Regions from separate parts of the Rhizobium sp. SAFR-030 genome, predicted to be linked through region 1. Evidence: riboswitches for the same ligand, from Rfam matches in the RefSeq annotation. Region 1 holds a riboswitch; the other holds the start of a gene.

Region 1 (5,570 bases):
CTGCCGGGGATACGTCGGAGGGCCGCACGCCGGCAGACAACGCAACGGTGCGCTCGGTCTATGTCGTCGGGCCGGACAAGAAGATCAAGCTGATCCTCACCTATCCAATGACCACCGGGCGCAACTTCAACGAGATCCTGCGCGCCATCGATTCGATCCAGCTGACGGCAAAGCACCAGGTGGCGACGCCTGCCAACTGGCAGAACGGCGACGACGTGATCATCACCGCGGCAGTATCGAACGAAGACGCCATCGCGCGCTTCGGCTCGTTCGACACCGTGCTGCCCTACCTGCGCAAGACCAAGCAGCCGACCGCCTGATCTGCATCAGGGCGCGTGCCGGGCCGCTCGGTCACGCGCTCTTCCACCGCAAACCGGATGGACATCTGTCCGTCGATCGTTTCCACCCGTGCATCGACTTCAAAGACATCGCGGATTAGGTCCGGCGTCAGGACCTCATCCGGAGCACCGATCGCCACGAGGCGGCCGTGCTTCATGACGGCGATCCGGTCGCAGAAAAGCGCTGCATGATTGAGGTCGTGCAATGCAGCGACCACGGTCAGCTGCAGCCGGCGCACGAGACGCAACAATCCGATCTGGTGTCCGATGTCGAGATGGTTCGTCGGCTCGTCAAGGATCAGTAGCTGCGGCTGCTGAACGAGCGCGCGGGCAATATGCAGGCGCTGGCGTTCTCCGCCCGACAGGGTGTGCCAGCTGCGCGAGCCGAACGCCGCCATGTCGACGGCTTCAAGTGCCTCGTCGACGATGCGGTCATCGGCCCCCGACCACGGGTCGAAGAAGCCAAGATGCGGCGTCCGGCCCAATTCTACCGCCTGGCGCGCCGTCAGCCGCTCGGAGGTTTCCGCCTGCTGCTCGACCAGCGCCACCCGCGCTGCGAGATCACGGCGGGCGATGCTGGCAATGTCTGCGCCGTCGAGCTCGACGGTTCCGCCTTTCGGCCGGCGCAGGCCGGCGAGCATGCTGATGAGCGTCGTCTTGCCGGAACCGTTCGGGCCGATGATGCCGAGGAACTCTCCCGAGGCAGCGGACAGCGAGACCTCGTCGACGATCTTCGTCGTGCCGCTTGCCCAACTGACCTGTCGTGCGTCGATCCTCACAGGCTTGTCCTCCTGCGGCTCATGATGAGGGCGAAGGCCGGCGCCCCGACCAGGGCCGTGATGACGCCGATCGGCAGCACCTGGCCTGCGACGAGGACCCGCGACAGGATATCGGCGAGGATCATGAAGACGGCACCCGTGACCGCGGCCGCCGGCAACAGGACGCCGTGGCGGATGCCGACCAGCATGCGCGTGGCATGCGGAATGACCAGACCGACGAAGCCGATCGAGCCGACAAGCGACACCATGACGGCCGTCATCATCGCCGTAACACCAATCAGCACCACGTAGACGCGCGGCACCGAAATCCCGAGCGACGCGGCCGAGGCCGTGCCGAAGGCAAAGGCATCGAGCGCCCGCGCATGGGCGAGACAGACAAGCAGCCCGACGCCGACCGCCGGCAGCGCCAGCCCGACATCCGGCCAGCGCACCCCCGACAGATTGCCGAGCAGCCAGAACATGATGCCGCGCGCCTGTTCGGCATTGGCGGCCTTGGTCACCACGAACGAGGTGAGCGCGTGGAACAGCTGCGAGCCGGCGACTCCCGCAAGAATGATCGCCGCCGACCCTCGGCCCGCCCTCCAGGCCAGCAGCGAGACCAGCGCGAAGGCGAGAACGGCGCCGGCGAAGGCGCCGAGCGGCAGGCCGACCAGCCCGCCGCCGAAACCGAGGATCGCCACCGCCACCGCACCGGTGGAAGCGCCTGCCGAAATGCCGAGGATGTAGGGGTCGGCAAGCGGATTGCGCAGCAGCGCCTGCAGGACGACACCCGAGAGGGCAAGGGCGGCGCCGCAGCAGGCTGCGACAACCACCCGGCTCAGCCGGTAGCTCCAGATGATGCCGGCGTCGATCTGGTCCACCGCGTAGCCGGCGTTCCATGCCTTGTTGGCGACCGTCTTCCAAACGACGTCTATCGGTATCCGCGTCTCGCCGATCGCTGCCCCGAGCCCCAGCGCAGCAGCAAGCAGCATCAGGGCGACGACAGTCGCCGCGGTACGAATGGCGGGCTTGCGGATCCTCACCGGCTGATGCCTGCCGAGGCGATCGCGTCGGCGAGGATCTCGATCCCGTCGATGGTGCGGATGGTCGGGTTCATGGCCTGCGCATCGAGTTCGATGATGTGACCCTTCTGTACCGCGTCCATCAGGCTGGCGACCGGATCGGTCTTGAGGAACTGGCGCTTGACGGCGATCTCGTCGGCCGGATAGCGGCGCCGGTCCATGCGCGCCGCAACGATCAGCGACGGATTTGCCCTGGCGACGGTTTCCCAGCCGATCGTCGGCCATTCCTCATCGCTATCGATGATGTTGCGGATGCCGAGAGCCTGCATGATGTAGCTCGGCGCGCCGTTTCGCCCGGCCACGTAGGGATCGGCCGCCGGCGACGCGCTGGAGAACCAGAAAACCGCCGACAGCGCGCCGCTTGCGGACGCGACCTTGGCGCGTGCCGCGGCTTCGCGTTTCTGCAGATCGACGACCACCTGCTCACCGCGATCCTGCACGTCGAAGATCTTCGCAAGGTCGCGGATTTCCGCGTAGATCAGGTCCATGGTGAACGGCGCGACACGAACGCCATCGCCGCCTGTCGAATTGTCCTTGCCTGTGCAATCGGACGGCGATGTGTAGACCGGCACCTGCAGGTCTTCGAATTGCTTCAAAGTGCCCACCGTGCCCTTTGCTCCGACGTGCCACTGAAACTGCACGGCCACCAGATCCGGCCGCGTCGCGATGACGCTTTCGAAACTCGGATCGTTGTCGGCCAGCCGCTTCACCTTGGCGTCGACCGCCTCGTAGCCCGGCAACACCGGGCCGACCCAGACGGCCGTGCCGGCAACGCGGTCGCCGAGCCCGAGCAGATAGAGGATCTCCGCCGAGCTCTGGCCAATCGCCACGGCGCGCTTCGGCGCGTGCTGGAAAGTGACGTCACTCCCGCAGTTCCGGATCGTCAAAGGATAGATGGTGGGTGAGGCTTGCGCCTCGCCGCCCAACAGACCTGCGGCCAGCATCAGGATCGCGGTTGCCGTACCGGCACCGCGGGCTAGAAATTTCATCATGGATTACCCCAGAGTGAGAAAGAACAGGATTGCAGGCGTCACGCGCTGCATCCGGTGATCGATGTGGCTCGTCCGGGGATATGGCTGTGCAAGAGAGTGCGCTCGCTGATGCGAGAGAAGGTCATGGTCAACTCCTGTTCCGGGCATCCCCGCCCGTGACTTTGGACTTTTCGATCGATGGCAGGTCTCCTGGCTCACGGTAGTCGCGTCCCATCTGCCTTCCCGCGCTTTCGGCGCAGTGGCATGGCGCTTGCGCGCCACGAGGATGTTCAGCTCCGCTTACAGTTGCGGGGGCAGCCCCGGCATTGGCAGCTTAAAAAAGATGCCGCACCGAGTTCCCTATTAATCCCCTTGCCCCATGGAGGGCGTGAGGAACCATCCGCGCCAGATAAACGTGGCATCGCTGCTTGGTCAAGCGAAGCGTAACCTAGATCTTCTGCGTCTTCTCGCCGTCCGTAATGTAATATCATTACGACCTAGCTGCTCGTTTTTGATCTGTCCACCGCCAAAACGTCACCGGCGCGATTTCCTGTGATCTCCAACACCGTGACCCGGTGCTCAGGATGCTTTGGCCGGCTGCGACGGAGATGAACGGGCCGATGGCGCAACCGGAATGGCAAAGCCCGCCGTCGGCTCTAAGCTTCAACCCAGGTCGATTGCGAGAGAAGGCGGCGCATCCTGCATGTGACCTTGATATTCGGCGTGCCTCGGCTATTGCGGTGTAGCTGCCTTCCCACTTCGAGGGGCACCGCCCCGCGCCAACCCGCCTCGCCCGTCCGGGCTTTGGAGACCGACGATGAAGAACTACGTGCTGACCGTATCCTGCCCCACTGCCCGCGGCATCGTCGCGGCTCTGTCGGGCTATCTTGCGGAGAACGGCTGCAACATCGTCGATTCCTCGCAATTCGACGACCTCGATACCGGCCGCTTCTTCATGCGCATCAGCTTTCTGTCGGAAACGGGTCTTGGTCTCGCCGATTTGGCGGAGGGCCTCAAACCGATCGCGGAAAGGTTGGGCATGCAGGCGGAGATCCATGACGGGTCAAGCCGCATGAAGGTTCTGCTGATGGTGTCGCGCTTCGGCCACTGCCTCAACGATCTGCTCTACCGCTGGAAGATCGGCGCCCTGCCGATCGACATCGTCGGCGTCGTCTCCAACCATTTCGATTACCAGAAGGTCGTGGTGAACCACGACATCCCCTTCCACCACATTCCGGTGACGAAGGAGAACAAGCCGCAGGCCGAGGCGCGGATCATGGACCTGGTCGAGCAGACCGGTACCGAGCTGATCGTGCTTGCCCGCTACATGCAGATCCTGTCGGACCGCATGTGCACCGAAATGTCGGGCAAGATCATCAACATCCACCACTCGTTCCTGCCGAGCTTCAAGGGCGCCAATCCCTACAAGCAGGCCTATCAGCGCGGCGTGAAGCTGATTGGAGCAACCGCCCACTATGTCACGGACGACCTCGACGAAGGCCCGATCATCGAACAGGATACGGTGCGGGTGACGCATGCCCAATCGCCGGACGACTATGTATCGCTCGGCCGCGACGTGGAAGCACAGGTGCTGGCGCGTGCCATCCACGCCCACATCCACCGGCGGACATTCATCAACGGCAACCGCACCATCGTCTTTCCGCCGAGCCCGGGAAGCTATGCGTCGGAGCGCATGGGGTGATCGACCGGCGTCTTCAGCGTCAGGTGACCGCGAAAACCTTGCCCGTATCGTACTGACGAACATAATCCACCCGGTCGCCGTCCCAGTGGTAGCTGTAATGGCGCCCTTGAGCCGGTACGGAAATGACGTCCGGCCAGAAGAGACCGATGCACTGGCCGCCCGACCAGCGCACACTGTTCCACAACAGCCCGTCGCTTCCGGCGGCGCGTCGCACCCGGCCTTCCTCTTGCGAGGCCCGATAATCGTCGGGATCAAGCACGCCAGGAACACCATTCACATCATCGAGCCTGTGGTCGACGGTCCCGACCAACACGCGGAAATCGGATGTCCATCCGGCGGCTTCACCGGTAGCGCGCATGAAGGCCTGATGATGATGGATGGTTTCGGCCAGCGCGACCTCTTCGCTGTCACCGGCATAATAGATGCCGTAGCTGCCATCTGTGAATCGGCCCGGCCTGTCGGTCGAGCAATGGACGAACGGTGCCATCAAGAGGCTCGATCCCGGTCCGGACACCCGTCTGTGGGCGGGCACTTTTCCGAGATCGCCGACAGCCAGCCGTATGCGAGGGTTGGTTTTCTCCTCCACCGAAAGCAGCGCTTCCCAGTCGCGCGGATCGGCAATGTCCTCGAACAGGTCGATCGGCGGGTAGATGGAGCGGATGATGCGGAACGTCTGAGCCCATCGGACGTCTCGCGAAACGGCACCTGCGGCTACCACG
Region 2 (5,570 bases), on a different contig from region 1:
GACTTCAAGTCGAAGGCGATGAAGCTGTCGACCGATGCCGATACGGTTCTCGCCTCGATGCCGGCTGATCCGGCAGCCGTCGGCCAGGCGGTGCAGACGCTCGGCGGCGATTGCGGCACCTGCCACCAGACCTACCGCCTGAAGCGCTGAGCTATTTGCGACATCGGCGCCGCCGGCCGGTTCGGTCGATGCGGCTCCAGAACCATCCGGCCGATTGCGGCAGTCGAAGGTGAAGAGCGAAGATGGCCTCGATCTGGGTCAAACTATGCGTGGCCGGCGTTGCGGTTGTCGCAGCCGGTGCCGCGGTTGCCTATGCGGTGACCCTGCCTGATCCGCATCCCGCCGGATACTGGGCCGATCTCGGAACGCCGGACCTGGCGCATGGGGAAACCCTGTTCTGGGCCGGCGGATGCGCCAGCTGCCATGCGGCGAAGGGTGCCGAGGGCGATGCCGCCAAGCTTCTGTCGGGCGGACGTGCCCTGCCGACGGCCTTCGGCACGTTCAACGTTCCCAACATCTCGTCCGACCCGGAGGCCGGCATCGGCGGCTGGACGCTCGCACAATTCGGCAACGCCATGACCCGCGGCGTCGGCGCGAACGGCGAGCATCTCTACCCGTCCTTTCCCTACGGCTCCTACAGCCGGATGACCGCCGGCGATATCAACGACCTGTTCGGCTACCTGAAGACGCTGCCGGCAAGCCCCAACGTCGCGCCGCCGCACGCGCTCAGCTTTCCCTTCAACATGCGCATGGCCGTCGGCGGCTGGAAGCTTCTCTACCTCGACGATCAGCCGCGCATTGCGCTGCCGGCGGATGCGAGCGATGCGGTCAAGCGCGGCCAGTATCTCGTCGAAGGCCCCGGCCATTGCGGCGAATGCCATACGCCGCGCAACGCGCTGGGCGGCTTTGAGAGCGGCCAGTGGCTGGCCGGCGGGCCGAACCCGGAAGGCGAGGGGCGTATTCCCGACATCACCCCCGGGTCGCAATCGATCGGCAGCTGGAGCGAGGCTGACATCGTCAACTACCTGGAGACGGGCTTCACGCCGGACTTCGACAGCGTCGGCGGTTCGATGGTGGAGGTGCAGCGAAACCTTGCGCATCTGACGAAATCGGACCTTGAGGCGATCGCCGCCTACCTGAAGGCCGTGCCCTCCCTCTGAGGCCGATATCGGCCAATGCGCGCACTCTTGACAGCATTTCACCTCAAGCGCACAAGTGAAGCTTGTGTTGGTTCCGCTCGGGAAAACCCGGACGGATGAAAAGGGAACACGATAGGGTCGATTGACCTCATTCGTGGCTGCCCCCGCAACTGTGAGCGGCGAGTGCTTGGACCGTTCTGGCCACTGGGAAACCGGGAAGGCTGGTTCTTGCACAGCGACCCGCGAGCCAGGAGACCTGCCAGCACATATGTCGTCAACACATATGCAACGAGGGGTTTTGCATGTCGATCCAAACGTCTGTCGCCGGTACCGCGGCGAAATCCACCTCACTTCTGCAGGCAGTCTTTGCCGCAGCGCTTGGCCTGTTCATCGTCGGCTTTGTCGGGTTCTCCCATGCGGAAGCCGTGCACAATGCAGCGCATGACACGCGCCACGCCAACGCCTTCCCCTGCCACTAGGGGTCAGGGTCTCATCATGTTCAGATCGATTGTCTTCTCCGCCGTCGTGGTGGGGATCGTAACGGGCATTGCCGTTTCGCTGATGCAGATGGTCGGCACGACGCCGCTCATCCTGGCGGCCGAGACCTACGAGAACGCAGCACCCGCAGCGTCCCAACCTGAAGCTCATGACCACGCCGCCGGCACTGCGCCGCACGATCATGCGGCTGTGGCGCCCGCCCACGATCACGATGCCGGCGCTGCCGGGCATGATCACGGTGACGGCTGGGCACCTGCCGACGGTTTCGAGCGCACCGCCTTTACGCTGGCCGCCAACGTCCTCACCGGCATCGGTTATGCCCTGGTATTGACGGCGGTGCTGTCGGTTGCCGGCCAGCTCGGATTCGGCTCGGCGATCGGCTGGCGCTCCGGCCTGTTGTTCGGGCTTGCCGGCTTCGCCTCCGTCATGCTGGCGCCGATGATCGGGCTTCCGCCGGAATTGCCAGGCTCGCCGGCCGGCGAGCTTGCGGCGCGCCAGATCTGGTGGATCTCGACGGCACTCGCCACCGCCGTCGGCATCGGCCTCATCGCCTTCCGTCGCGAGCCCTGGGCGGCTTTGCTGGCCGTGGCACTGATCGCCGCACCGCACGTCATCGGCGCACCGCTGCCGCCGGAGGGTGAGCACGCACTGGCGCCGCTCGGCCTTGAGCGGCGGTTCATCATCGCGGCGACGGTCACCAGCTTCATCTTCTGGGCCTTGCTCGGCGCTCTCAGCGGTGCCTTCCTGAAGCGCTTCGAGACGGCCCGCTGACGATGACCCCTGCAGCGTGGCGGGACGATCTCGACGCGCTGCAGTTCTGCTTGCCCGAGCATGGCGGTGTCTGCGTCGTCCATCGGCTGGCGTTTCGTACTCTCGTGGGCAGCGAGCCTGCCCGCGATACCTGCCTCGGTTTCTTCGCCGCGCACGATGCCGCTTTCCTGTCCGCGGCCCGCCTGAAGATCGCGCGCCAGGCGATCGAGCCCGGCCGCAACCTTCATCTCAACAGCCGCGACATCCGCCGCGCCATCAGTGGCGAAACATCCGGTGGGGCGGGCAGGGTCTGCCGGGTGCTGGGCGGGTGAGGGGCGGTGACCGTTTCGTCGTCAAACGTCGATGTTTGTCACCGTTTGTCTTGGGACGGGATGACCGCTATCGGTCGAAGCGGTTTTTAGCAAGGAGATGGCGCTCCCTTGACGTAGCAGCGGCTACTGGCTACCAAGACCTCGTCGAAAAAGGTGGACCGGCATGGTGAGCCCCGGTCATCCACTCGCTTTTGCTTGTGGCCAGATTTCAGCCCTTGGGCCGCGAACCACGACGGAACCCGGACGCGCTGCGTCCGCTCCGTTGGTGCTGTCCGATTGACACCCCTTCGAAGATTCGCAGCCGTCCTTTTCAATGCGGGCTCAAGCCGCACGACAAGGGCAACACCATGCAGCACGACACCCAGGTTCTCATTATCGGCGGAAGTCTCGTCGGTCTCTCTGCTGCCGCCTTCCTCGCCTGGCGAGGCATCAAGACAATCGTCGTTGAAAGACATCGGGCCAGCGCCCTGCATCCGCGTGCAACCGGGTTTACCCAACACACGCTTGAACACTACCGCGCCATCGCGATTGCCGACCAGATTCCGATGGCCGACCCGAACTTCAGGTTACGCCGCGCGACCGTTCAAAGCCTCGCAGGGAAGGTCCATCACGAAACCCTGTGGACCCCAACCACCATGCCGGTTTCGCCTGATCCAGAACGGACCCTGTCGCCCGCGGGCATGGCGGGGATTGCACAGGACAAGCTCGAACCGATCCTTCGCAACCGTGCTCTCGAGCTCGGTGCGGAACTTCATCTGGGGGTCGAGTTGATGTCGTTTGAACAAACTGATGACGGCGTCACCGTCATGGTGCGCGACCTTGAGACGGCGCGAGAGTATTCACTTTCTGCCGCTTATATGATCGCAGCTGACGGTGGCGATAGCAAAGTCCGCAATGCACTTGGGATAGAACGACACGGTGTTGGCCACATCATGGATATCCGGTCCGTTCTCTTTCATTGCCCAGCGGCCGATCGGTATCTGGAACGCGGCTTCCGGCAGTTCCAAATCCAGCAGGACGGTTTCGAGGCATTTCTCACGACCTACGGCGACAGTCGCTGGGTGCTCATGTTCTATGGCGGCGACGCCAAGCCTTCAGAAGAATATGCGCCTGACATCCGGCGCGCCCTTGGCGTTGACATTCCATTCGAGATCATCACGTCCGGCGTCTGGGAGATGGCGGGGCGGATCGCAGATGTCTATCAAGAAGGCCGTGTTTTTCTGGCGGGGGACGCAGCCCACCAGCTTCCGCCGACACGAGGCGGCTTTGGAGCCAATACGGGTATCGACGACGTCTGGAATCTGGCCTGGAAACTCCAGCTTGTGCTAAATGGGACCTCCAAAGGATCATTGCTCGACAGTTACTCTCCAGAACGACAGCCTGTAGGCTGGCTTCGACATCAGCAGACCTTCGCACGACCCGACTATGCGCGGCATGTTGAACATGTTCTTGAAGAGGAACCGCTTTATGACGACAGGGCGATGGAGCTTGGTCAGCTCCACCGTTCAAACATCATCATCGGTGCGGCAGAAAATCTCCCTCCGGCAGCGCATCCCGATGACTGGAAGGGACAGCCGGGAGCTCGCGCGCCGCATCTCTGGCTCGACAGAGACAGACGCTGCTCGACCATTGATCTGTTTAGCCGGGACTTTACGCTGATCACGGAAAACGAAAATTGGATAGCAGAGGCGCAGGCAGTAAACCGGAAGGTCTCCCTCCCGGTGAAAGTCATCAAAGTTGGAGAACATATTGTCATCGATGATGATAATAGCTTCGCAGAGGCCTTCGGCACAGGGCCTGATGGAGCCTCTCTCGTTCGACCGGACGGCGTTGTTTGTTGGCGAACCTCGTTGTCACCGGACCTTGCCACGGACGCACTGTTCGAAGTTATTCAGCAAGTTGCTAGCTTGGAGTAATTGCGGTTGCGGACATGGCAAGCGATGCCAGTTCAACATGCCATGTCCACTCCTGGCGCTTGGCCGACCCTCTGATGCCGCCGTCTGCCGCCGAGCTGGCTGGAAAGAGCCTGAACGAATGGGCCGACGAGGTTTCGGGCAAGGCGGCATCCAGACAGGGTCGAGCGCGCGAGCCCCTCAACGGGCGAATGCGTCACCCGATCGCCTGCAGGAAGCGCATGCCGGTGACCGGTCGCGGAACGAAGTCCATCTGCTCGTAGAAACGGTGGGCGGCGAAATTGCCGGTCGCGGCGCTGACCGAGAGGTAGTCGCAGCCTTGCGCGCGGGCGTTGTCGCGGGCACGCGTCACCAGATGCTGGCCGATGCCATGGCCGCGATGGCCGTCGCGCACGAAGAGGTGGTGAAGGTCCATTCCGCGCTTGCCTTCCTGCGCCCTGTAGAGCGGCACGAGAATGGCGTAGCCGATCAGCATCTCGCCGCCGTCGGCCACCAGCGCCTGGATCCACGGCATCGGCCCGAACAGGTCGCGTTCCAGTGTCTCGGCGGTCATTGCGGCGGCGTCGCCGTGATGGGCGGCAAGCGCTGCGATCATCTCGCTGAGCTGCGGCAGGTCCCGCGGTCTGGCACTGCGGATATTCACGACATCCGGGCGGAGAAGGGAGATTTCGCTGTCTTCGGTCATTGCGGCATCCTCTGGTTCTGTGGTGCCGTCAGGTGCCGTTTGAAACAACAAAGCCGCCTGACGGCGGCTTGTTGACAAAGTGATCTGTCGAGCCGCCCGTTACCGGTAGGCCCAAAAATACGTGGCGGAGATGGGTGCGCGTACGATCATCATGTCGGTATGGATGCGCCGGTTGCAGAGCGATGTCAAGGGCAATGCATCGGGCGCAAGATCTGCGGCTTCGGCTTCTCAGGGGAGCTGGCTATGCTAGACT

The links. A riboswitch is a leader RNA that binds a small molecule or an ion and turns the genes downstream of it on or off. The one in region 1 is predicted to bind cobalamin.
Region 2: it holds a riboswitch for cobalamin, as region 1 does, so the genes downstream of both, ACR65N_RS03365 (CbtB domain-containing protein) here and ACR65N_RS07300 (ABC transporter substrate-binding protein) in region 1, are expected to answer to the same signal.

Annotation. Positions count from the first base shown of each region.
Region 1 is NZ_JBPFDO010000002.1:346,185-351,754, reverse strand. It holds gene ACR65N_RS07315 (peroxiredoxin) at 1-320, shown strand, start outside; gene ACR65N_RS07310 (ABC transporter ATP-binding protein) at 287-1,117, opposite strand; gene ACR65N_RS07305 (FecCD family ABC transporter permease) at 1,114-2,088, opposite strand; gene ACR65N_RS07300 (ABC transporter substrate-binding protein) at 2,136-3,122, opposite strand; cobalamin riboswitch at 3,333-3,565, opposite strand; gene purU (formyltetrahydrofolate deformylase) at 3,967-4,851, shown strand; gene ACR65N_RS07290 (RES family NAD+ phosphorylase) at 4,871-5,569, opposite strand; gene ACR65N_RS07285 (antitoxin Xre-like helix-turn-helix domain-containing protein) at 5,563-5,570, opposite strand, start outside.
Region 2 is NZ_JBPFDO010000001.1:641,725-647,294, reverse strand. It holds gene ACR65N_RS03375 (c-type cytochrome) at 1-150, shown strand, start outside; gene ACR65N_RS03370 (c-type cytochrome) at 243-1,160, shown strand; cobalamin riboswitch at 1,212-1,417, shown strand; gene ACR65N_RS03365 (CbtB domain-containing protein) at 1,442-1,618, shown strand; gene ACR65N_RS03360 (CbtA family protein) at 1,635-2,408, shown strand; gene ACR65N_RS03355 (hypothetical protein) at 2,411-2,719, shown strand; gene ACR65N_RS03350 (FAD-dependent monooxygenase) at 3,067-4,635, shown strand; gene ACR65N_RS03345 (GNAT family N-acetyltransferase) at 4,829-5,395, opposite strand.